Regions from separate parts of the Robinsoniella sp. genome, predicted to be linked through region 1. Evidence: predicted binding sites of a transcription regulator. Region 1 holds the regulator's gene; the other holds the start of a gene.
What was found. Region 1 encodes NrdR, which represses ribonucleotide reductase genes. Its sites were predicted from a motif close to CACAANATNTTGTG; they were not measured.
Positions count from the first base shown of each region.

Region 2: the regulator NrdR is predicted to act here: its motif matches at 2,761-2,774, upstream of ACH2DQ_RS08695 (ribonucleoside triphosphate reductase).

Region 1 covers NZ_JAWYAJ010000072.1:5,177-21,935, forward strand. The annotation lists gene ACH2DQ_RS03650 (Na+/H+ antiporter NhaC family protein) at 1-173, opposite strand, end outside; gene purB (adenylosuccinate lyase) at 625-2,058, opposite strand; gene purF (amidophosphoribosyltransferase) at 2,124-3,569, opposite strand; gene ACH2DQ_RS03665 (DUF6783 domain-containing protein) at 3,671-3,781, opposite strand; gene purC (phosphoribosylaminoimidazolesuccinocarboxamide synthase) at 3,880-4,584, opposite strand; partial or broken gene ACH2DQ_RS03675 (DUF6783 domain-containing protein) at 4,635-4,703, shown strand; gene ACH2DQ_RS03680 (amino acid ABC transporter ATP-binding protein) at 4,759-5,514, opposite strand; gene ACH2DQ_RS03685 (amino acid ABC transporter permease) at 5,667-6,317, opposite strand; gene ACH2DQ_RS03690 (amino acid ABC transporter substrate-binding protein) at 6,388-7,308, opposite strand; gene ACH2DQ_RS03695 (hypothetical protein) at 7,493-8,290, opposite strand; gene ACH2DQ_RS03700 (DUF5716 family protein) at 8,306-9,475, opposite strand; gene ACH2DQ_RS03705 (hypothetical protein) at 9,493-9,663, opposite strand; gene ACH2DQ_RS03710 (DUF5717 family protein) at 9,626-13,162, opposite strand; gene ACH2DQ_RS03715 (phosphatase PAP2 family protein) at 13,474-14,163, shown strand; gene nrdR (transcriptional regulator NrdR) at 14,270-14,719, opposite strand; gene ACH2DQ_RS03725 (YlmC/YmxH family sporulation protein) at 14,912-15,169, shown strand; gene ACH2DQ_RS03730 (response regulator) at 15,211-15,903, opposite strand; partial or broken gene ACH2DQ_RS03735 (ATP-binding protein) at 15,893-16,759, opposite strand, start outside.
Region 2 covers NZ_JAWYAJ010000187.1:81-4,780, forward strand. The annotation lists partial or broken gene ACH2DQ_RS08690 (cold shock domain-containing protein) at 1-50, shown strand, start outside; gene ACH2DQ_RS08695 (ribonucleoside triphosphate reductase) at 209-2,575, opposite strand; gene hflX (GTPase HflX) at 2,809-4,059, opposite strand; partial or broken gene ACH2DQ_RS08705 (tetratricopeptide repeat protein) at 4,071-4,700, opposite strand, start outside.

The DNA of each region.
Region 1 (16,759 bases):
TCTGCATAGGGCAGTTTGCGGTTCTGGGCAAATGCTACTAAAAGGGCAATCAAAAATCCCACAATCGCAGGCATACTGTAAAAGTCCCCGGTGACACATCCCATCCCGATAAATATAACTAAAAAAATACCAATGGGCAGCAGCGCTCCCGGATTTCCCCTGTTAATTCCCATACCATTCTCTTTTTTACTATCCACTTTGCTTCCTTCTCTGTATTGCGATTTGTTTTCTGATTTATTTTCTTCTTCTATCATCTCTTCTCTCCTGTTTTTTATACATACTGCTGAACTTCATGGGGTTTCTGCAAATTTAAAATAAGCCGCCGCACCAGTACAGCGCCGCACATTTAACTGTGCAATGCTCTACTAAACATATGTACGGCGGCTCCCGGAAGGTATAAAAATTGCTTTCTGCTATCTGTTCGTTCCAATTTTCAGGACGTAAAGATGTTGGAAATACATTTTCAAACACGCTCCAGGGCATCTCATCTGCTTCTATTTACATTTCTTATATTATGTCTCTATTATTTTGTTTCTTATTTTTATTTCTAATTTTTTATATCTTATATTTATTTCTTATATTTACGTTTCTTGTATTTATATCTCTTGAATTTACTTGCTTATATTATACGTTAATTTCTGCTTTCATACCCAAAATTTCTTTATTCTCTTCTAAAATAGGCTTTACATTCTTCGTAAGGAAGTTATCTACCTGTAATGGAGCGCGTCCAACATATTTAGAAGGATCCATTGTTTTCTTCAGTTCCTCTAATGACATATTGAATGCCGGGTCGGCTGCAATGAGTTCCAGAAGGTTATTGTCCTTGCCTTCCACTTTTACATTCTTTCCCGCTTCCATAGATAGTTCGCGGATTTTTTCGTGAAGTTCCTGTCTGTCACCGCCTGCTTTTACAGCGTCCATCATAATATTTTCCGTTGCCATAAATGGCAGTTCTGACATCAGACGCTTTTCAATTACTTTTGGATATACCACAAGTCCATCTACCACGTTCAGGCACAGATCCAGAATACCGTCAACTGCCAGGAATCCCTCCGGAACAGAAAGGCGCTTATTAGCGGAATCATCCAGGGTTCTTTCAAACCACTGTGTTGCAGAAGTAATTGCAGGATTTAATGCATCTGCCATTACAAATCTGGACAGGGAAGCAATACGCTCACTTCTCATTGGATTCCTCTTATATGCCATTGCTGAGGAACCGATCTGGGACTTTTCAAATGGCTCTTCCACTTCTTTTAAATGCTGAAGCAGACGAATATCATTGGAGAATTTATGCGCACTTGCAGCGATTCCGGCTAATACATTTACCACTCTGGTATCTACTTTACGGGAATATGTCTGTCCGGATACTGCATAGCACTCTTTGAATCCCATTTTTGCTGCAATCATAGGGTCGATCTGGTCTATTGTTTCCTGATTTCCGTCAAACAATTCCAGGAAGCTTGCCTGTGTACCGGTTGTTCCTTTGGAACCCAGAAGCTTCATGGTAGAAATCACATAATCCAGATCTTCTAAATCCAGCATAAATTCCTGCATCCAAAGTGTGGCACGTTTTCCAACAGTTGTGGGCTGTGCAGGCTGAAAATGTGTAAATGCCAGTGTCGGAAGGGACTTGTACTCATTTGCAAAGCTTGCCAGTTCTGCAATTACATTGACTAATTTTCTCTTTACTAACTTTAATGCTTCTGTCATTACGATGATGTCCGTATTGTCGCCAACATAGCAGGATGTAGCTCCTAAGTGGATGATCCCTTTTGCTTTCGGACATTGTACACCATATGCATACACATGGGACATAACATCATGACGAACTACTTTTTCTCTTTCTTTTGCCACATCATAATTAATTTCATCCGCATGGGCTTTTAATTCTTCGATCTGCTCTTCTGTAATATTCAGCCCTAATTCTTTTTCTGTTTCAGCCAGGGCAATCCATAATTTTCTCCAGGTACGAAATTTCATATCCGGTGAAAATATATACTGCATTTCCCTGCTTGCATAACGTTCCGATAACGGACTTTGATATCTGTCTGTACTCATTTTATATCTCCTCTATTATCCTTCTTATTTATCCTGTAATTTCAGCATTTTATAAATACGGGTACCTATTTCGTGTATTCACCGCGGATGTCTTCTGTGGGAGGCTCCATTGGATAAACTCCTGTGAAGCATCCTTTACAGATCGGACGGTTTCCGATCATTTCCCCCAAGCGTCTGACAGCCAGATAAGCCAGTGAATCAGCTCCGATTACCTGTCTGATTTCTTCCACGGTACGGTTGTAGGCGATGAGCTGCTCCCTTGCCGGTACATCTGTGCCAAAGTAACATGGCCATAAAAACGGTGGTGAGCTGACTCTTACATGTACCTCTGCCGCTCCTGCCTCTTTTAGCATGCTTACAATCCGGTCGCTTGTAGTTCCACGAACGATGGAATCATCGATCATGACAACCCGCTTTCCTTTTACTGCTTCTTTTAAAACGTTTAATTTCACACGGACGCTGGACTCACGGCTGCTCTGCTTGGGCTTGATAAAGGTTCGACCCACATATCCGTTTTTGACAAAAGCTGTTCCATATGGAATCCCAGACTGGAGAGAATATCCCAGTGCCGCTGCATTGCCTGATTCCGGCACACCTACTACCAGGTCTGCTTCCACCGGTGAATCGATTGCAAGAAATTTACCTGCAAGGATTCTGGAATGATACACGCTGACTCCATCAATCCTGCTGTCCGGTCTTGCAAAATAGATATATTCAAAAATACATCTGGCTTCCTGCTCTTTGGGGAGACACATACTGGTATCCGATTGTATGCCGTCTTTCGTTATAGTTACAATTTCTCCCGGAAGAACATCTCTTACAAACTCAGCACCTACTGTATCCAGTGCACAGGTCTCGCTTGCCAGAATGTATGCATGATCCCTTTTACCGATACAAAGGGGGCGAAATCCATAAGGATCTCTTGCTCCCATTAATTTTCTGGGGGACATGACGATCAGCGAATAGGCTCCCTTAATTTTCATCATGGCGCGTTTCACCGCTTCTTCCGCCGCTTTTGATTTTACCCGTTCCCTTGCAATATGATACGCAATTACTTCCGAATCAATCGTAGTTTGAAAAATAGCGCCGTCATATGCCAGCTGGTCACGAAGTTCCGTCGCATTGATCAGATTGCCATTATGCGCCAGCGCCAGCGTTCCTTTTATATAATTTAATACCAATGGCTGTGCATTCTCACGCGTACTGCTGCCTGCTGTGGAATAACGGACATGCCCTACACCGATGTCACCCTTCAGGTTGTCAAAACTGTCTTCTGTAAATACTTCATTGACCAGCCCCATTCCTTTGTAGGACTGAACCCTGCCTTTTGGACCTTGGGTATCGCTCACTGCGATTCCACAACTCTCCTGTCCTCTGTGCTGCAATGCAAATAATCCATAATAAATGGTGGATGCAACATCGTTTCCGTCAAAATCATAGATACCGAATACCCCACACTCTTCTTTTAATCCGTCAAACTCTTCCACTTGTTCATGTAAATGATTGTTCATTCATCTAGCCTTTCTACATGCACCCGTTGACTTGTTACCTAGAGCGTGTTTGATAATCCCGCCATCTGCACGCCCCACTTTGCGGTATATTTGCCCCGAATTCAGGTTACGTAGTACGCTTGTCGCCCTTCATCCGGGACAAATCTCCCACAAAGTGTGACGCACAGCTGCCAGAAAGCAATTTTAAAACACGCTCTAATGCCGCCCGGCACTGGTACAACATTTCCCAATTATTGTGCAATGCTGTACACTAATATTTCTTTTACGAAAATCACAGTGGATGTAATATCCACTGTGTCTTTTGTTTTTCTTATAATCCGAGACGAGAGAATACTTCGTTGTAAGCTTCTTCTACATTTCCCATGTCTCTTCTGAATCGGTCTTTATCTAATTTCTCATGGGTTGATGCATCCCAAAGTCTGCAGGTATCCGGTGATGTTTCATCAGCCAGGATAATCTGTCCATGATATCTTCCGAATTCGATCTTAAAGTCGATTAATTCAATATTTGCTTTTAAGAAATATGCTTTTAATACTTCATTTACTTTGAAAGCATATTTGGAAATTACTTCAATTTCTTCTCTTGTTGCCAGATTTAATGCGATTGCAAAATAATCATTGATAAGCGGATCACCTAAATCGTCATTTTTATAACTAAATTCTAAAGTAGGAGCTGAGAATTTCGTTCCTTCCGGTACGCCAAGTCTCTTCGAAAAGCTTCCTGCTGCAACATTTCTGATGATAACTTCTAATGGAACAATCTCTACCTTTTTAACTGCTGTCTCTCTGTCACTTAATTCTTCAACCAAATGTGTTGGAACGCCTTCAGCCTCGAGAATTTTAAAAACATGATTGGTCATACGGTTATTAACAACACCTTTACCAACGATAGTACCCTTTTTTAAGCCATTGAATGCTGTTGCATCATCTTTGTAGTCTACAATTAATACGTCCGGATCTTCTGTTGTGTAAACTTTTTTTGCTTTTCCTTCATAGAGTAATTCTCTTTTTTCCATTTTGAATCCACCTATCCTTCTTCATATAGTTATCAGTTTCATGACCATAGTGGGGCGTGCAAATTGCGGGAATGAATTTACAAACACGCTCAAGACCGATCACCTACAAAATTATATAACATTGTAATTTATAAAGCAAGAATAATTCTATAAAATACGACACGCATTGACATTTTAGTGGAATTTGCCCAAAAACTCCTGCGTTCTGGCATTGTCTGACCGAAATAATTCCTCAGGTTTTCCCTGTTCCACAATCACTCCGCCCTCCATAAAGATAATATGGTCTGCCACATTCTTCGCAAAGTTCATTTCATGGGTAACAATGACCATAGTCATGTGCTCTGCCGCCAGATCTTTAATAACCTTTAAGATCTCTCCGGTCAGCTCCGGATCCAGGGCTGAAGTCGGTTCATCAAAGAACAAAACCTTGGGATTTAAAGCCAGCGCCCTCGCAATGGATACACGCTGCTGCTGTCCTCCTGAGAGTTGAAAAGGATATGCCTTTTCTTTCTCGGATAATCCCATTTTAGCAAGCAGTTCTCTTGCTTCCTTCTTCACCTGCTCCTTATCCCGTTTCTGAACTCTAACGGGGGCATCCATTACATTCTTCAGTACATTAAAATGAGGGAACAAGTTGAAATTCTGGAACACCAGACCAAAATTCTGCTGGATTTTTTTCAGCTGATCCGGCTTTGCGTAAACCGCCTTTCCATCCGCTCCGGTGGTAACTGCTTTTTCTCCCAAATAGGAAAGTTCACCGGAATCCATCGTCTCAAGCAGCGTTGCACAGCGCAGCAGCGTTGATTTTCCGGAACCGGAAGGACCAATGATCGCCACAACCTCCCCTTGCTTCACCGTAAGAGAGATATCTTTCAGAACTTCCAGATTTTCAAATTTTTTTTCTATATTATGAATTTCCAAATAATTCATCTGACCTACCTTTGCATCGCAGTCATTCTACGACACTGCCCGCTTCCGTAAGAAGTGAATCCCTGCGGGCAATCCTTTCCTGATTTTTACACAATTAGTTATGAGCGCAGTCCGCTGCGCCTCATTCCTCAGCCCTGCTGTCTGAAGAACAATTAACGGTAATAGTTCATCTTCTTCTCTGCCTTTTCCATCAGAAATGCTACAACAAAGTTAAAGATATAGTAGAAGATACCCGCTGCCACCAGAGGCATGACACTGGTACTGGATGATGCAAGTGCTTTGGCAACCGTAAACATCTCCGATACCGCGATTACCATTGCAAGAGAAGTATCTTTTACCAGGGTAATCACTTCATTTGTAATAGATGGCAGGATTCGTTTCAATACCTGGGGTAATATAATCGTAAAAAATGTCTGCACTTTGTTATATCCCAGAAGTTTTGCAGCTTCATACTGCCCCACCGGCATAGACTCAATACCACTGCGGTATATCTCCGCAAAATATGCGGCATAATTCAGTGCAAACCCAATGATAACTGCTATAAAACGGTAAGATGCCTGAATCTTAATGCCAAACAGGTAATATGGCCCGAAATAAACCACCATCAGCTGCAGCATCAGCGGCGTACCGCGCATGATTGATATGTAAATCTTTGCAATATTTCGAATGACACCGTTCTTTGACATCCGACCAAATGTAATTACCAGCCCGAGCGGTATGGAAAACAATAGGGTCAGTCCAAATATTGCAACAGACGTCAGCATTCCCTCTGATAATTTTGATAACATCATTGCGTAATCCATGTTTGCTTCCTCCAAATTGTATCAATCGCAAAAGAGAGGGGAAGTTTCCCCTCTGTTTTTGCGTATTTCTTTATTTTCCTATAATTGTAATGTCTTTCCCAAACCATTCATTGGAAATATTAGCAAGTGTTCCGTCTGCTGCCATTTCTTCTAACGCTTTCTGAACAGCATCTTTTAATTCATCATTGCCTTTTTTGAATCCGATTCCATATTCTTCAGCTGCAATGGCTTCATCCAGTACTTTGAAATCTGCATTTCTTTTCTGAATCTGGTAGCTTGCCACTACGTTGTCCATTGCAATCGCATCTACTGCTCCGGATTCCAGATCCATAAATGCGGTATTATAATCCGCTACGGTTATTAACTGTCCAAAGCTGCCAGAGAGTTCCGGCTTGTCATTTAATGCCGCCTGAGCACTGGAATCTGTCTGCACGTCTACTACTTTGCCTGCAAGATCAGCTAAAGTTTCAATCCCGGCATCTGCTTTTACAACAATTACCTGATCATTTTTCATATATGGATCCGACCAGGTATAATCGTCTTCACGTCCATTCATGGTAAAACCATTCCAGATACAGTCAATGGTTCCGGAATTTAATTCCATGTCTTTTGCATCCCATGCAATCGGCTGATATTTTACTTCTTTACCCAGGCGCTTAGCAACCTCTGCCGCTGCCGCCAGGTCAAATCCTGTAAATTCACCGTCATCTCCAACAAATCCCATTGGCGGGAAGTCCTGGTCAAATCCTACTGTAAAGGTTCCACCTGTAGCTGCCGCTGCCTCTGAGGATGCTGCTTCCGTAGTGCCGGCGTCTGATGCCGCCTCTGTGGCTGCCGCTTCCGATGATGTTGCTTCTGTTGTTGCTGCTTCTGATGTTTTGGAAGCTTCCGTTGCCGCCTTAGTTTCTCCGTTACCGGATGAACCGCATCCGGAAATCATTGCTGCTGCTAAAGCAGTCCCCAGCACCATGCATAACATTTTCTTTTTCATAATAACAAATCCTCCATTTTATACCAAACACTTTTTTTATTTACCGATTGAGCACTCTACTCTGGTAAATCAGTAAAATCATACTAACATAAAATAACAGGACTGTCAATTATGAAAAATTTACCGCAAAGTGGGGCGTAAGATGGCGAGTATGCATTCTCCCAGTTGTTCTGAAATAGTCCATTTAAGAACAGGTACTCTTATGATACTGGGCTTTTAATTTCTCCACAATTTCCTCCGGCTCCATTCCCTTCAGACTTTTTGCCAGATCACTGTTCACTGCCTCTTTGCAAATCTGGGCATTCCGCTTTTGAAGTTCCGCTACCATGATCTTATCAGCCTTTACATCCTCCAGCCGTTTTTCATATGCTTCCTTTGAAAGATATAGCGGCAGGATCGAAAGGTATTTCTGAAATGTATCTTTGGATTTTACAATTCCGTAGGACTGCCACAGGCTGTTTGCAGCTTCTTCAAATAAGAACAGTTTTGCATAAGCCCCTGCCATATTACAGAGAATAGATGCATAAAACTGAATGCCCAGATTGCCCGGATTGCGGTCCTTCAATATCTGGTAATACTCCTGTATCCCATTGATATACATGCCATACTCAACAAGATAATCGGCTTTCATCTTCCTTCTCAAGTCATCCGGCTGGATTTCTATTTTAGAAATTTCTTCCTGAATCTGCTGGAACTCCTGATGAGACAGGTAGCCGATCTCCTTGAAGATTGGAAGAATAAAATTGCCGATACTCTCATCTTTCTCTAATTGCTGGTAGAGTTTCCGGTATAACTTTGTAAGCCCCAGTTCATCCCTGATCCAGTCACAGAGTTTTTCGTTGATAATCGTATTATCAATAAGATAGATATTTTGCTGAAGATAATAGCACAGTTCTTCGATGGAATAAATATTCGTACTGATACTCTCGATATAATATGGATTTTTTGCCTTTTTTATCTGGCATAATACATATCCGCTCAATGCTTTATCTCCTTTCTATACATCAATAATCTCTTCCCAGGTCTTGCCGGAAGAGGGAAACAAACCTCCAAATCCCAGATCCCGTATGGACACCTTACATTTGTGTACCGACAGAAAAGAGATATTTACCTCAAGTCTGGTTGTCTTATTGGGACGAACAGGGAGTCCTTCCAGAAAAATACTGTGGGTTCTTGCCGGGCTGGTATCGATTGGCTTGAAATAAAGAATTAATTCATCCGTATCATCCAGGATCAGCTCATAAGTATGATATGCCTCATACCAGTCCATACCTGCATTGAGACAGAGATAGTAGCTTTCTTTGCCCCGAATCTGCATCTGCATCCCCACATTTACTTCTACCATGTCTTCTCCCACATACAGATAATCTCCGATATCGGCAAGTCCTTTTCTATGCATTGCCCCATAACAGGCTCCCTTTGTATAGAGGTTTCTGCCCTGAAAAACATGTCTTCTGTTGTTGCAGAGGTATTGTAGGGAACGCACCGCCCAGGTCTTATCAAAATTATCTCCGATGAGATACGTGGAAGAGAAGATCTTATTTGCAAAAATCTTCTGTATCAGTCCAAGGAACAGACGGTCTCTTTCCAGATCCCAGTCGGAGTCCTTTTTTCCTCTTCTGACTTTCTGATCCAGGACAAGCTGCGCCATTTTTGTTACCCTTACCAGCGCCGGTCTGGTCTTATAATCGATATCCAGTTCAAATGCCGTAATTTTAGAGTCTTCATATTCAAACAGGGCAACCTTATAATTCCAGAGTTCTTTTTTCTGGTTCAGGGTAAAATAGAAAAAACTCTCCCGGTAATCCTGTAAAAACACATTACTTCTTGGTGTACCCAGCATCGCCAGGGATGATGGTATTGCACTCACCCACGGCTCTTCCATTTTCTCCATCGTAACCATAATGCTTATATTACTTGCCACGTCTTCTACTCCCAGAAGTTCAAAGCACTCTTTAAAAAAATTACTTAACAGGACATCTCCCAGTTCTTTTTTCCCCTCCACCAAAGGGAAGATGTCTCTGGGGGTGGTAATCAGATAATTATCCTTTCCCTCCTCCATACTGATCGTAATCGGATCTGAAATTTTGTGGTTATAAAATGTAATCAGTGAAAAATTTCTTCCCAGATCAAATCCGACAATGACCTCATTTATTTCCTTAATCATAGGTGCCTCCATCTTATTTACTGAATCTTTAAATCATAACCCCCGCCCAAAGCAGCGGGTATTGAATACATAATACCATGAGTCACAGCAATATCTGCCCCTGCCCCGGAATCCGTCAAACGGATCTGCGGTACCACCCGGCTTTCAGGCTTACGGGAACAAACGGCTGATAAAATAATTCTGCTCAATATAGGTCTGCTTACTGTCTTCTGCCGCTTTTTTATTTCCAGTCTGAATGGCTTCCATCATATGGTTGATCAAATCATACTGGCTGTTTCCTTCCGGCTTTGACTTTTTCGTATAATGAATTGTCTGATCCTCTGTAGTAATCGTCTGGTTATCCAGCTCCTCCACCAGATGCCAGGTCAATTTATCTCCATAAAACAACGTAAATTCTTTTACAAAGATGCCTTCGTACATATTCTTCATGGGTTCTGTTTTAAACCCATTTTCTTCCCCGCCCAGGCGGTAATGCAGAACCACTCTGGATTTTGGATTGGCACGGTATTCCACATAAGTTTTGTCAGACAGCTGGTATGGCCTTGTAAATGCATCCGGCAGTTCTTCAAAAAATGCAAAACGAAGCCCTTCATAGGAGATGTCTTCCATCATGCGGTTAATTACCGTTTCCTGCCCATCCGTCAGATCCGGCTTCTTTGCATAGTTTCTTAAAAGTGCAAGTTCACAGATACGTTCCGGTACCTGCTGCTTCACAGCCAGCCGTTCAATATAATCAAATACCGGCTGCGCAACCCGCTTTTCTTTTACAAAGTAATTATAAGCGCTGAGTATGACATATGCCAGACAGATCTGCTTTTTCCCCATCTTTTTACGGTAGGAATCAAAAATCTCTTCGGTGTCTTCCTCTCCCGTTCTCATAAACAGTACAAAGATCAGGATCTTCTCTTCCATTTCAAAGCCATCCAGACCAAACTCCCTGCCTGCTTTCCAGATATTTTTCATGATCTCAATCGGGCCGTCATAATACATCAGAAGATAAGATAAAATGGTCTCATCGTATTTTTCACTGCTAAAACAATAAGCACACAGAAACAGCAGCATGTCATCAGCCGCATATTCCTTTTCCAGAATCGTCCTGCTGCACAGGCGGACCAGCTGGATCAGGTCTATATTTTCCGGACCGTAGATGCTCACCAGACCAAATGCCTCCTGGCACATCCCCTCTTCGGTGAGAAGTTCTATTAATTTCTTTTTATCAGTCTGCACAAACACATGATAATCGATACGGTGAAGATACTCATACCGCTGTTCTGCAGCAGGATGGTCATAATAATATTCCAGTATTTTGCTCCGAAGCTGTTCTTTATAAGACTCCCTTATCCCCTCTACTTCCAAAAGCCTTCCGTAGCTGTCCGCATTGGCTGATGTTATCAGAATTTCTTTGGAATCCAAATAGCAGCTGTTTAATACAAGCCCCGCATTATCCGGGCAGAGCTCCCTGCAATAATCCCCAAAAATCGGACGGTCCATTAATTTTGTCAATGTATAGGGAATCTCAGAAGCATACCGGTTTCCCTCTTCGTCTTCGAACAAAATCCGGTAATCCCCGGTATACAGCTGCACATACGTCTTCCCATCCTGTATCACAGACCGTATCTCGTTCTTTAGCTGGCTGTGGATAACAATTGCAGACTTCATACGTGGGATATCACATTTTAACTCATAAGTAAAAATTGCCCTTGCCAGTCCGTCTGCCATCCGCTTATTCATAATCGCCTTGGTCAGAAAGGTATCATAAATAAGCGCCAGATCTCTGCTGATTCTTCCCAGTGCCAGCTGGTCAACCATAAACCGTTCCATGGCAGGCCGGTAGCTCTTGTAGGCTTCCGGATCTTTGCTGTGATTTCTGATTACATTGGCATACACAAATGCCTTTTTATTATAACTCAAGGTATTGTTATAAGCAAAATACATCCGCACCATCTGAGGCAGAATCCTATCGGTATCCTCCTCCATTGTTTCAATATAATACTCATATAGTCCAGTCAGGCGCAGTTCATACTCTACCCCTTTCGCGTACCATTTAAAATATTTCTTATCCGTTTTATGCCCTTTGATTAACAGGCTGCACACCGCTGATATGATGCTCTTAACCGGGTATTTCTCATAACAGTACGACAGGACCAAGAAAAGTCCTTCGTCAAATTCCCGGTGCCGCAGGGTTAGTTCAGCAGCCTGCTCTGCAATCTCCCGGTTCATGACCTCTTCCTTGCACACAAAACGCAGGAGCTGTATCTCAAAGTCATCCAGACGCTTTAAAATCAGGGGTTCCTTCTGTATAATCTGTACCCCTTCCACAAACATTACCGGACTTGTACAGCCGCAGATAAACTGATCCCGTACTGCTGCCATCCGGTCCAGGGGACCGCATACCGATGGTTCCTGCAGGTAGAGCAGAATCCACTGCAGCATCCAGTTTTCCTTATTCTGAAGATAAAGTTCATATACCTTTTCTTCTATATAATCAATATATTTTGTATCCCGGTTATAAAATGTGGTAAGATACAGATAATAGCCAGTAAGCTCCGGCCTGTCTATCCTTTCTTTGTGATTCTCGATCTCTTCCAGTGCCATACAAGCATCTACCATCCGCTCTCTTGCAAAAAGAAGCTGCACCCGGTACAGTTCAAAGAACACGTGGCTTCCTCCTGCCTGCTGGTATTCTGCAAGTGCCTTCTCAGATATATCAAGCCATTCCCCCAGCTTTTTCCGCTTTAAGCGAAAATCCATGTAAGAGGAAAGCATTCTGGCAATTGCCCGGTGCTGTTTATATCCTTTCCGTTCTCCGGAACCCTTCACTGCTTTAAATGCCTCAATTTCAAATTGAAGCGTTTCATAGCCGGAACGTATGGTAATCCTGCCAAAGTTTTTCCCGCCGTGAAGCTTTTCCATATCAATCACATATTCCAGAGAATAAGTGCTTCCCACAAATTCATCTGTAGTAACCGTCTCATGATCAATGGAAATAAAGTCTGCATCAGCCTGTATATCCAGACGTAAAAATCCCCAGTTGTCCTTGGTAATTGCCAGTACTTCTTTCGTTGACTGGGTCATTGCCGGAAAACATCTGGATTGCTCTGACATATGCAGATTGACCGGCTTTTTCTTTCCACAGCCAACCAAAAACTCTTCCAGACTGCGATAGCTGAAATTCTGTCCACGGATGCCTTCATAGAGGGATGCATAGGAGGGTGTCCATTTCGGCAGCATATGATAAAACTCGGATGAAATAAACAAGACATAGGCCTTCTGGAAATCTTCTTTTGCCAGCGCGGTAAATTCATCCAGGCTCTTATAAGCCACTGCCAGTTCCTGTTCCTTTGAATACTCAATTTCCAAACGGAAAGGAATACGGTATTCTCCCAAATTGGAACAAATCGTAAAGGCGCCTTCTAACACCTCGCCTTCTTCCATTCCTGTCGTATCAATTTCATAAACAATTTTTTCATTGTTTCCAAAAAAATCAGATGGCTCATAAGCAACCCTGGCACTGGAAGAATAGATGAATCCCTTCATCTTCTTCTCCTCCGGATTGCTGATCTCAAAACTGCCCCTGAATGACTCCCCCTTTTTAACCAGAACCCGGATTTCATCAATAGAAATTATCATGGTGGGAGCTTTATATTCAAAAATACCATTTAGTAATTGTTCAATTCTTCTTTTCAAAGGATTCACCTGCACTTTATTTAATCTATGAAGAGTATAACACTTTAGGTATATGACGCGCAACTGTCTAAACGACAATTTGTTTTTGTTTTAGACATTTTTAAGGATTTCGAGACAGCTAAGATATTGGTGCTTTCCCTCAATTTTCCATCAACTTCCTCTTAATTTTTTCTGAACAATTGTGAACTTAACGTGAACTGCATTGTTCTAAACCTTCCATTATGATATAATTTTCTTGATTTAGAGGAGCTTAAGAAAAGTAACTGCATACGAATTATGAAAAACTTTATGCAACGGGAGGAACCTTTTACGTGAATGCAAAAAAGAGCAGTAAACATCTCTGGATTATTCCAGTATACGGCATTTTTTATCTGCTGTCGTTTTCCTTTCTGGAGAGTCATGTGGTTGACCACCGGGAAATTATTCAATCCCGTTTAGACGACCTGATCCCTTTTTCAGAAATTTTTATCATTCCTTATTTTCTGTGGTTTTTTTACATAGCCGCAACTGTAACTTATTTTGCCCTGTTTCAAAAAAACATAAAAGATTACTATCATCTCCTTGCTACTCTTGCAATTGGAATGACGCTGTTTTTAGTAATCTCTCTGATTTGGCCCAATGGCCACACACTGCGCCCCAGGAGCTTTGAGCGGGACAATATTTTTGTTGATTTAGTCCGATATCTTTATACGATTGATACCCCTACCAATATTTTCCCCAGCATCCATGTATTTAATTCCGTGGCATGCTGTACCGCAATTGGCAGCAGCAGTGTACTGAAAAAACATAAGGTCTTACAGGCATGCGTATTATTACTGACAGTCTCCATTGTATTATCAACGGTTTTCTTGAAACAGCATACGATCATTGATGTCATCGCCGCACTGGCTCTGAACCTGATCTGCTACCAGCTGATTTACAAATACCAGACGATACTGGCTTTTGTAAAAGCACTGGGTGAAAAAAGAAAGAAAAAGATTTTTCGCTCCGACTCATTTTAGAGCGTGTTTGAAAAATGCTTTCTGACCTTATAACAATGAAGTTGAAAAGAATCCGAAAAGATGTTTCGCCCTCCGGCGATTCCATCCTTTCGGATTCTTTTTTCCTCTATTTCAAAATTTTCTTTAATTCATCCATAAATGTATTCACATCTTTAAATTCCCGATATACCGACGCAAATCTCACATAAGCCACCGGATCCAGTTCCTTTAACTTGTCCATGACTATCTCGCCGATTAAGGTACTTTCAATCTCTCTGTCTTCTCTGTTGAAAACTTCCGTTTCTGCCGCATCTATCATTTCATTTATTTTAAGAACCGGTATGGGTCTTTTGTAACATGCCCGAAGTACACCCGCTTCTATTTTGGAACGGTCATACTGTTCTCTGTTCTGATCTTTTTTAATTACAATTAAGGGAATGGTTTCCACTTTTTCATAAGTCGTAAAACGTTTCTGGCATTCATCACACAGCCTGCGCCGTCTGATGGAATTATTATCATCTGCCGGCCTGGAGTCTACAACTCTTGTATTGTCCTGATTGCAAAATGGACACTTCATATATTTACCTCCTTATCTACTCCACCCGGGCATATCTCCCCTGCCCATTTTATGTAGTATGCATTTTCTGTTTTGAGTATATCCAATCCCTTAATCCCTGTCAATCAATTTTATTAAAAAACCGCGCTGATTTTACGAATATTCCTCAAAGATGCGCAATATAATGTAAAAATATATAACTGGGGAACTTTTATGCGTATTTGTGAGTTAAAACAAAAGGAAGTTATTAATGTATGTACCTGCGGCTGTCTTGGCTGCGTCAGCGATGTGGATATCGACCCACGTACCGGACGCATTCTCTTCTTAATTGTTCCGGGCCCTGGGAAAATCTGCTCCTTTTTAGGCAGGGATACCGAATTTATCATTCCCTGGGAATGTGTTACGCAAATCGGGACAGATATCATCCTGGTGGAAGTTGATGAAGAAAAAATAAAAAAAAGGTGCGAATAGTGCTGCTATCGTTTCTGGCCGGATGGAGCACTAGGACTGTTTTACGATGTAAAACGATACCCTACTCCCACTTCTGTCAGAATAAATCTGGGATCCGCAGGATCCTTTTCGATCTTTCTTCGAAGAGTTGCCATGAACACTCTCAGATTCCCGGGTTCAATGCCTTCTGTATACCCCCAGATCTGATGAAGAATATAATTATGGGTAAGGACCTTGCCCCTGTTTTCAATTAATAAATTCAGAATCTTAAACTCTATTGGAGTCAGATGGATTTCTTTTTCATCGATCAGAACCTTATGTGCTTCGTTATCCACCGTGAGATAATCACACCGGAAGATTTCTTCCTGGACTTTTTCCACACCTCCGGTGCGTTTACGAAGTGCAGCTCTGACTCTAGCCATCAACTCTCCCATATAAAAAGGTTTTGTTACATAGTCATCGGCTCCCGCATCCAGTGCCCGTATCTTCTCTTGTTCTTCTTGCCGTGCAGAAACAACAATTATGGGCACTTCGGATACTTCCCTGACTTTCTCAATGACCTGCATGCCATCTCCGTCCGGAAGTCCCAGATCTAAAATGATCATATCGGGACGGTTGGCATAGAACAGGCTTACGGCATCCTGTACTTCTTTTGCCACACAGTACCGGTACCCCTCTTTCTTCAGGCTCATTGAGATAAAGTTAATAATGTATTTATCATCTTCCACTATTAGTATATTTTTCTTATCTTCCATCTGCATTCACCCTTTCTGCATGTAACCAAAATGTCAGTCTGGCGCCTCCGCCCGGTTTATTCTCTGCCCATATTTCACCGCCGTGTTCTGTGACCACTGCCTTACAGATCGCCAGCCCCAGGCCTATGCCCTGCTTTTGTTTGGAGTCGCCGCTTGCAGATGTAACAAATTCATCAAACAGCTTTCCCATCATATTTTCCGCTATGCCTTCCCCATCATCTTCAACCTGTATAAAGACTTTCTTGTTACGGAAGCTGGCAAGGACCGATATGCGCCCACCCTCTTTTGTGTGCTTCATTGCATTATCCAGGAGATTGATCACTACCTGAACCATCATCTTCCCATCCATTTTCGCCACGATCACCTCATCCGGAAGGGAGACTGTAAATTTCCGTTTTTGATGCAGGTCTCTGATATGGCTTGCCGCCTCATAGATAATATCATCGATTACTTCCGGCTGTTTATTAATGTGAAGGCTGCCGCTTTCAATTTTGGTCATATTCAGAATATTTTCCATCATTTTCATAAGCCACAGCGCCTGCTCATTAATATCAGCCGCAAGTATCTGGATGTTGTCCTTCTCTAATTTCTCAGAATCCAGAATCAAACCGCAGTCACCAATAATTCCCGTCAGGGGTGTTCGAAAATCGTGGGAAATACTGCGCAGCATGCGGCTTTTCATATGTTCCCGTTCCATCTCCACTTTGATCTGCTCCTGCTGCTGGTAGACCAGTTCACGATCCAGTGCAATTCCAATCTGGTTTGCCGCCGTCTTGATCAAAAGTTCCTGTTCTATGGAGAGCCCCTGATTCCGGTTATATACTTTTAGCACACCCAACTGTTTTTCCAACCCGAT
Region 2 (4,700 bases), on a different contig from region 1:
TAACAGAAGGCGCTCGCGGAATGCAGGCAGCTAACGTTGAAAAAATGTAATTTCGGTTAATCTTGCGAAACCGGAATAGGGTTGTTGTACTAAGTATTAGTATAACAACCCTATTCTTTTTCGCCTCCTTTTATCCATATAAAAGCGCAGCTAGTGCCGCCCGGCACTAGCGGCGCTTTCCGTTATTTCAACTAAAGTTTTAAAAACTCTATTGATTTGTATCTACATACTTTTTAATATTGGACGCATTCACATATTTTTTAGCCTTATCACCTTCTACCACAACCAGTGTAGGTGCCTGCATAACTCCAAATTTCTGTACCAATTCCTGATTTTCTTCTGCATCGATCACGACGTAATGCTCATTTCCCAGCATTTCCTTTGCAATCTTACAGTTTGGACAGGTCTTTGTGGTAAACAGATATTTAATCCCCTTGCCGGGTTCTACCTTTACATCGTCTTTAGATATGGTAACAATGCTGCTATGAACCTTGTGCAGACAAGATTGATCGACATCGTATAACTGGCGGTTTTTATATTCCTGGGTCTTCCCATCGTTCCAGTTCTGAACCGGACGGTAATACCCTGTAATACGGCTGTATACCTCAGCTGTCTCTCCGCATTCCGGGCATACAAAATGCTCCCCTGCAATGTAACCATGATTCTTACATACGGAATATGTCGGTGAAAGCGTATAATAAGGCAGCTTATAATTTTCTGCGATCTTGCGTACCAATGCAGCCGCTGCTTTCCAGTCCGGAAGCTTCTCGCCAAGGAATGCATGGAATACTGTTCCTGATGTATACAGGGTCTGTAGTTCATCCTGTATATCCAGCGCTTCAAAAATATCAGGTGTATAATCTACCGGCAAATGAGAACTGTTGGTATAGTACGGAGTATCTCCGTCTTTGCCTGCAGTTTTTATATCCGGCCAGCGTTTTCTGTCATGTTTTGCAAGACGATATGTTGTAGATTCAGCAGGTGTAGCCTCCAGATTATATAAATCGCCGTATTCCTCCTGATAAATGATCAGACGGTTTCTCATATAATTTAACACTTCTTTTGTAAACTGCTGCGTCTTATCATCGGATAGATCCCTGCCAAGCCATCTTGCATTTAAACCAACTTCGTTCATACCGATTAACCCGATAGTTGAAAAATGATTGCTGAAGTCTCCCAGGTAACGTTTCGTATATGGATACAGCCCTTCGTCCAGAAGTTTCGTTATGACATCTCTCTTGATCTTTAAGGAACGTGCGGAAATATCCATCATACGGTCCAGACGCTTATAAAAGTCTTCTTTGTTGCTTGCCAGATATGCAATACGAGGCATATTGATCGTCACTACTCCTACGCTGCCTGTACTTTCTCCTGAGCCGAAGAATCCACCGGTCTTCTTGCGCAGTTCACGAAGATCCAGACGCAGACGGCAGCACATACTTCTCACGTCACTTGGTTCCATATCGCTGTTAATGTAATTTGAAAAATAAGGTGTACCATATTTAGATGTCATCTCAAATAACAATTTATTGTTTTCCGTGTCAGACCAGTCAAAATCTCGGGTGATAGAATATGTTGGGATCGGATACTGGAATCCTCTTCCGTTTGCATCTCCTTCAATCATAGTCTCAATAAATGCCTTATTGATCATATCCATCTCTTTTTTACAGTCTTTGTAGCAGAAATCCATTTCCTTTCCGCCTACAATTGCCGGAAGTTCCGCCAGGTCGCCCGGAACAGTCCAGTCAAGTGTAATATTGGAAAATGGTGCCTGGGTTCCCCATCTGCTGGGTGTATTTACACCATAAATGAAAGACTCGATACATTTTTTCACTTCCCGGTAATTCAGTTTGTCTGCCTTTGCAAACGGTGCCAGATAGGTATCAAATGAAGAAAATGCCTGTGCACCTGCCCACTCATTCTGCATAATCCCAAGGAAATTCACCATCTGATTACAGAGTACGGATAAATGCTTTGCCGGTGCCGAAGTAATCTTCCCTTTGATTCCTCCCAGACCTTCCTGGATCAGCTGCTTTAAGGACCAGCCTGCACAATATCCGGTCAGCATTGACAAGTCATGAATGTGGACGTCTGCATTTCTATGTGCTTCCGCGATTTCTTCATCATAAATCTCAGACAGCCAGTAATTTGCCGTAACGGCACCTGAGTTGCTCAGGATGAGACCTCCGACGGAATATGTAACAGTAGAATTTTCTTTTACACGCCAATCCTCTACCTTTACGTAGCTGTTGACAATTTCTTTGTAATCCAGGATCGTAGATTTCATATTGCGGATTTTTTCCCGCTGTTTCCGATATAAGATATATGCCTTTGCCACATCTCCGTATCCTGCCTGGACAAGCACGTTTTCCACACTGTCCTGAATACTTTCTACATCGATGACCCCATCTTTAATCTTCCCCTGGAAGTCGGCTGTCACACGAAGGCCCAGAAGACTTGTCATATCCTCATTAAATTCCTTTTGTGAAGCTTCAAATGCCTTTGTGATGGCATCACTTATCTTCCCTAAATTAAAATCTGCTACTTCCCCGTCACGCTTTACTACTCTAAACATACCCATGCTCCTTCCAATTCTCATACATCAGCTCATCTATTGTTCTAACTGGAAATGATATATTTTCAGTCAAAAAAGCTCCATTCGTCTTCCCGTTTAAGAGCGACTGCAATTATTGTAGCAAATAAATTATTTACCGTCAAGCCAAAAAAGTACCATATCTATGTATTATTTTTGGCACATAACACTAGATATAGTACTTTCCCTTTATTTTACAGTATTTAGCCTGTGCCTCAACCTGTCACATTTCCATAAATTTCCATAGGCACATATGCTTTCACATAAATCCCTTCTGCACGGTAATCTTCTTCCAGAAGCTGTCCGTATTTCCGTATTAACTGGATCAAACCCGCATCAGCATAGGGATAGATACGCTCGATCAAAATATTTTTTTCCTGGAGAATCTGTTCTAAAATATTTTTCAGCTCATCCAGACCGTCTCCTGTTTTGGCAGAAATGCACAAAGTTTTATCTGCCTTAAAATCACGCAGGGTTTCTTTTTCCGTAACCTTATCCTGTTTATTAAAAAGTGTCACCACAGTTTTATCTGTGACACCCAGATTCGCCAATGTTTCATAAACAACATACATCTGCTTTTCCATCTGTGGATTTGACGCATCTACCACATGCAGGATTATGTCGGCATATTTTGCCTCCTCCAGTGTACTGCGAAACGCCTCGATCAAATGATGTGGAAGCTTTCGTATGAATCCTACCGTATCCGTCAGCAAAATCTCCTGTCCGCCGTTTAAAGCAAGCATCCTGGTAGTGGGATCAAGGGTTGCAAACAGCTTGTCCTCTTCCAGTACCTGTGCATCTGTAAGATGATTCAATAGGGTGGATTTCCCTGCATTGGTGTATCCAACAATCGCAGCAACCAGGGTCTGGTTCTTGCTCCGCTTCATGCGCACCACTTCACGGTGCCGCTTTACGTCCGCAAGCTCACGGCCCAGCTGGGCAATACTGTCTTTGATCAGACGCCGGTCCATCTCCAGCTTCTTTTCACCTGGTCCTCTGGTACCTATACCGCCTCCAAGACGGGACAGCGAGCTTCTAAGCCCTACCAGACGCGCCAAACGGTACTTTAACTGCGCAAGCTCCACCTGAATCTTCCCTTCGCTTGTAGACGCCCTTGCAGCGAAGATGTCCAGTATGATCAGGGTTCTGTCCATAACTTTCATATCCAGTTCCTGCTCCAGATTCCGAAGCTGCGCAGGTGAAAGTTCATCGTCGCAGATCACCCCGGTTGCAGAAAGTTCATAAGCCATTTCCCGCAGTTCCTGGATTTTTCCTTTTCCGATATAAGTGCCCGGATGGACCTGTTCCCGGTTCTGGATGATACGCCCCACCGTTACGGCTCCCGCCGTGGAAACCAAGTCTTTTAATTCATCCAGGGATTCCTGTGTATCATCGTCATCAGACGTGCTGACGCCTACCAATATCACTTTTTCTTCTAACTCTTCCATTTCAAATAAATCCGTCATATTCTCTCCTGTTAACGTGTGGACAGGAAGTCATATTCTTTCTTGCCTGCCGCATCATTTGGGTATTTTGCTATATATGCTTTTGCCTTGTCCTTTGCAGTCTGGAAATCCTTCTTTCGCTCATATGCCACAATCTCATTATAGAACAGGTCCTGCTTACCAGTCTCTCCATTCAGAGCCAGTCCCTTTTGGATCGTTGCAATTGCAGCATCGGGGGCATTATCTGCCAGATCACACAGGGCGATTCCATTATATGCCTCGGGCGCTTCACCAAAATCCTGCAGATACTGCTGATATACGTTTCTGGCAAGCTTGGAATCCTCCAGTTTTAAATAGACTTTACCAAGAAGCAGCGCAGATGCCTTGTCCTTATCCTCAACCGGCTTTATCAGCTCTTCTTTTGCTTTTTCATAGTTCTCCAGATAATAGTATATGCGTCCCCGCTGATAATAATCCTCTGTTTTTTCTCCGCCGATGTTTAAAGCCTTCTGCAGATATTCGTCTCCTTTTGCTGACAGGTTTTTTTCTTTATAAGCTTCATAGATGTTCCAAAACAGATCATAGTCCTCCGGTGACAGTTCCGATGCTTTGTCAAAATCTGCTTTTGCTTTCGCTTCATCCTCTTTTTGCAGATAACAGGT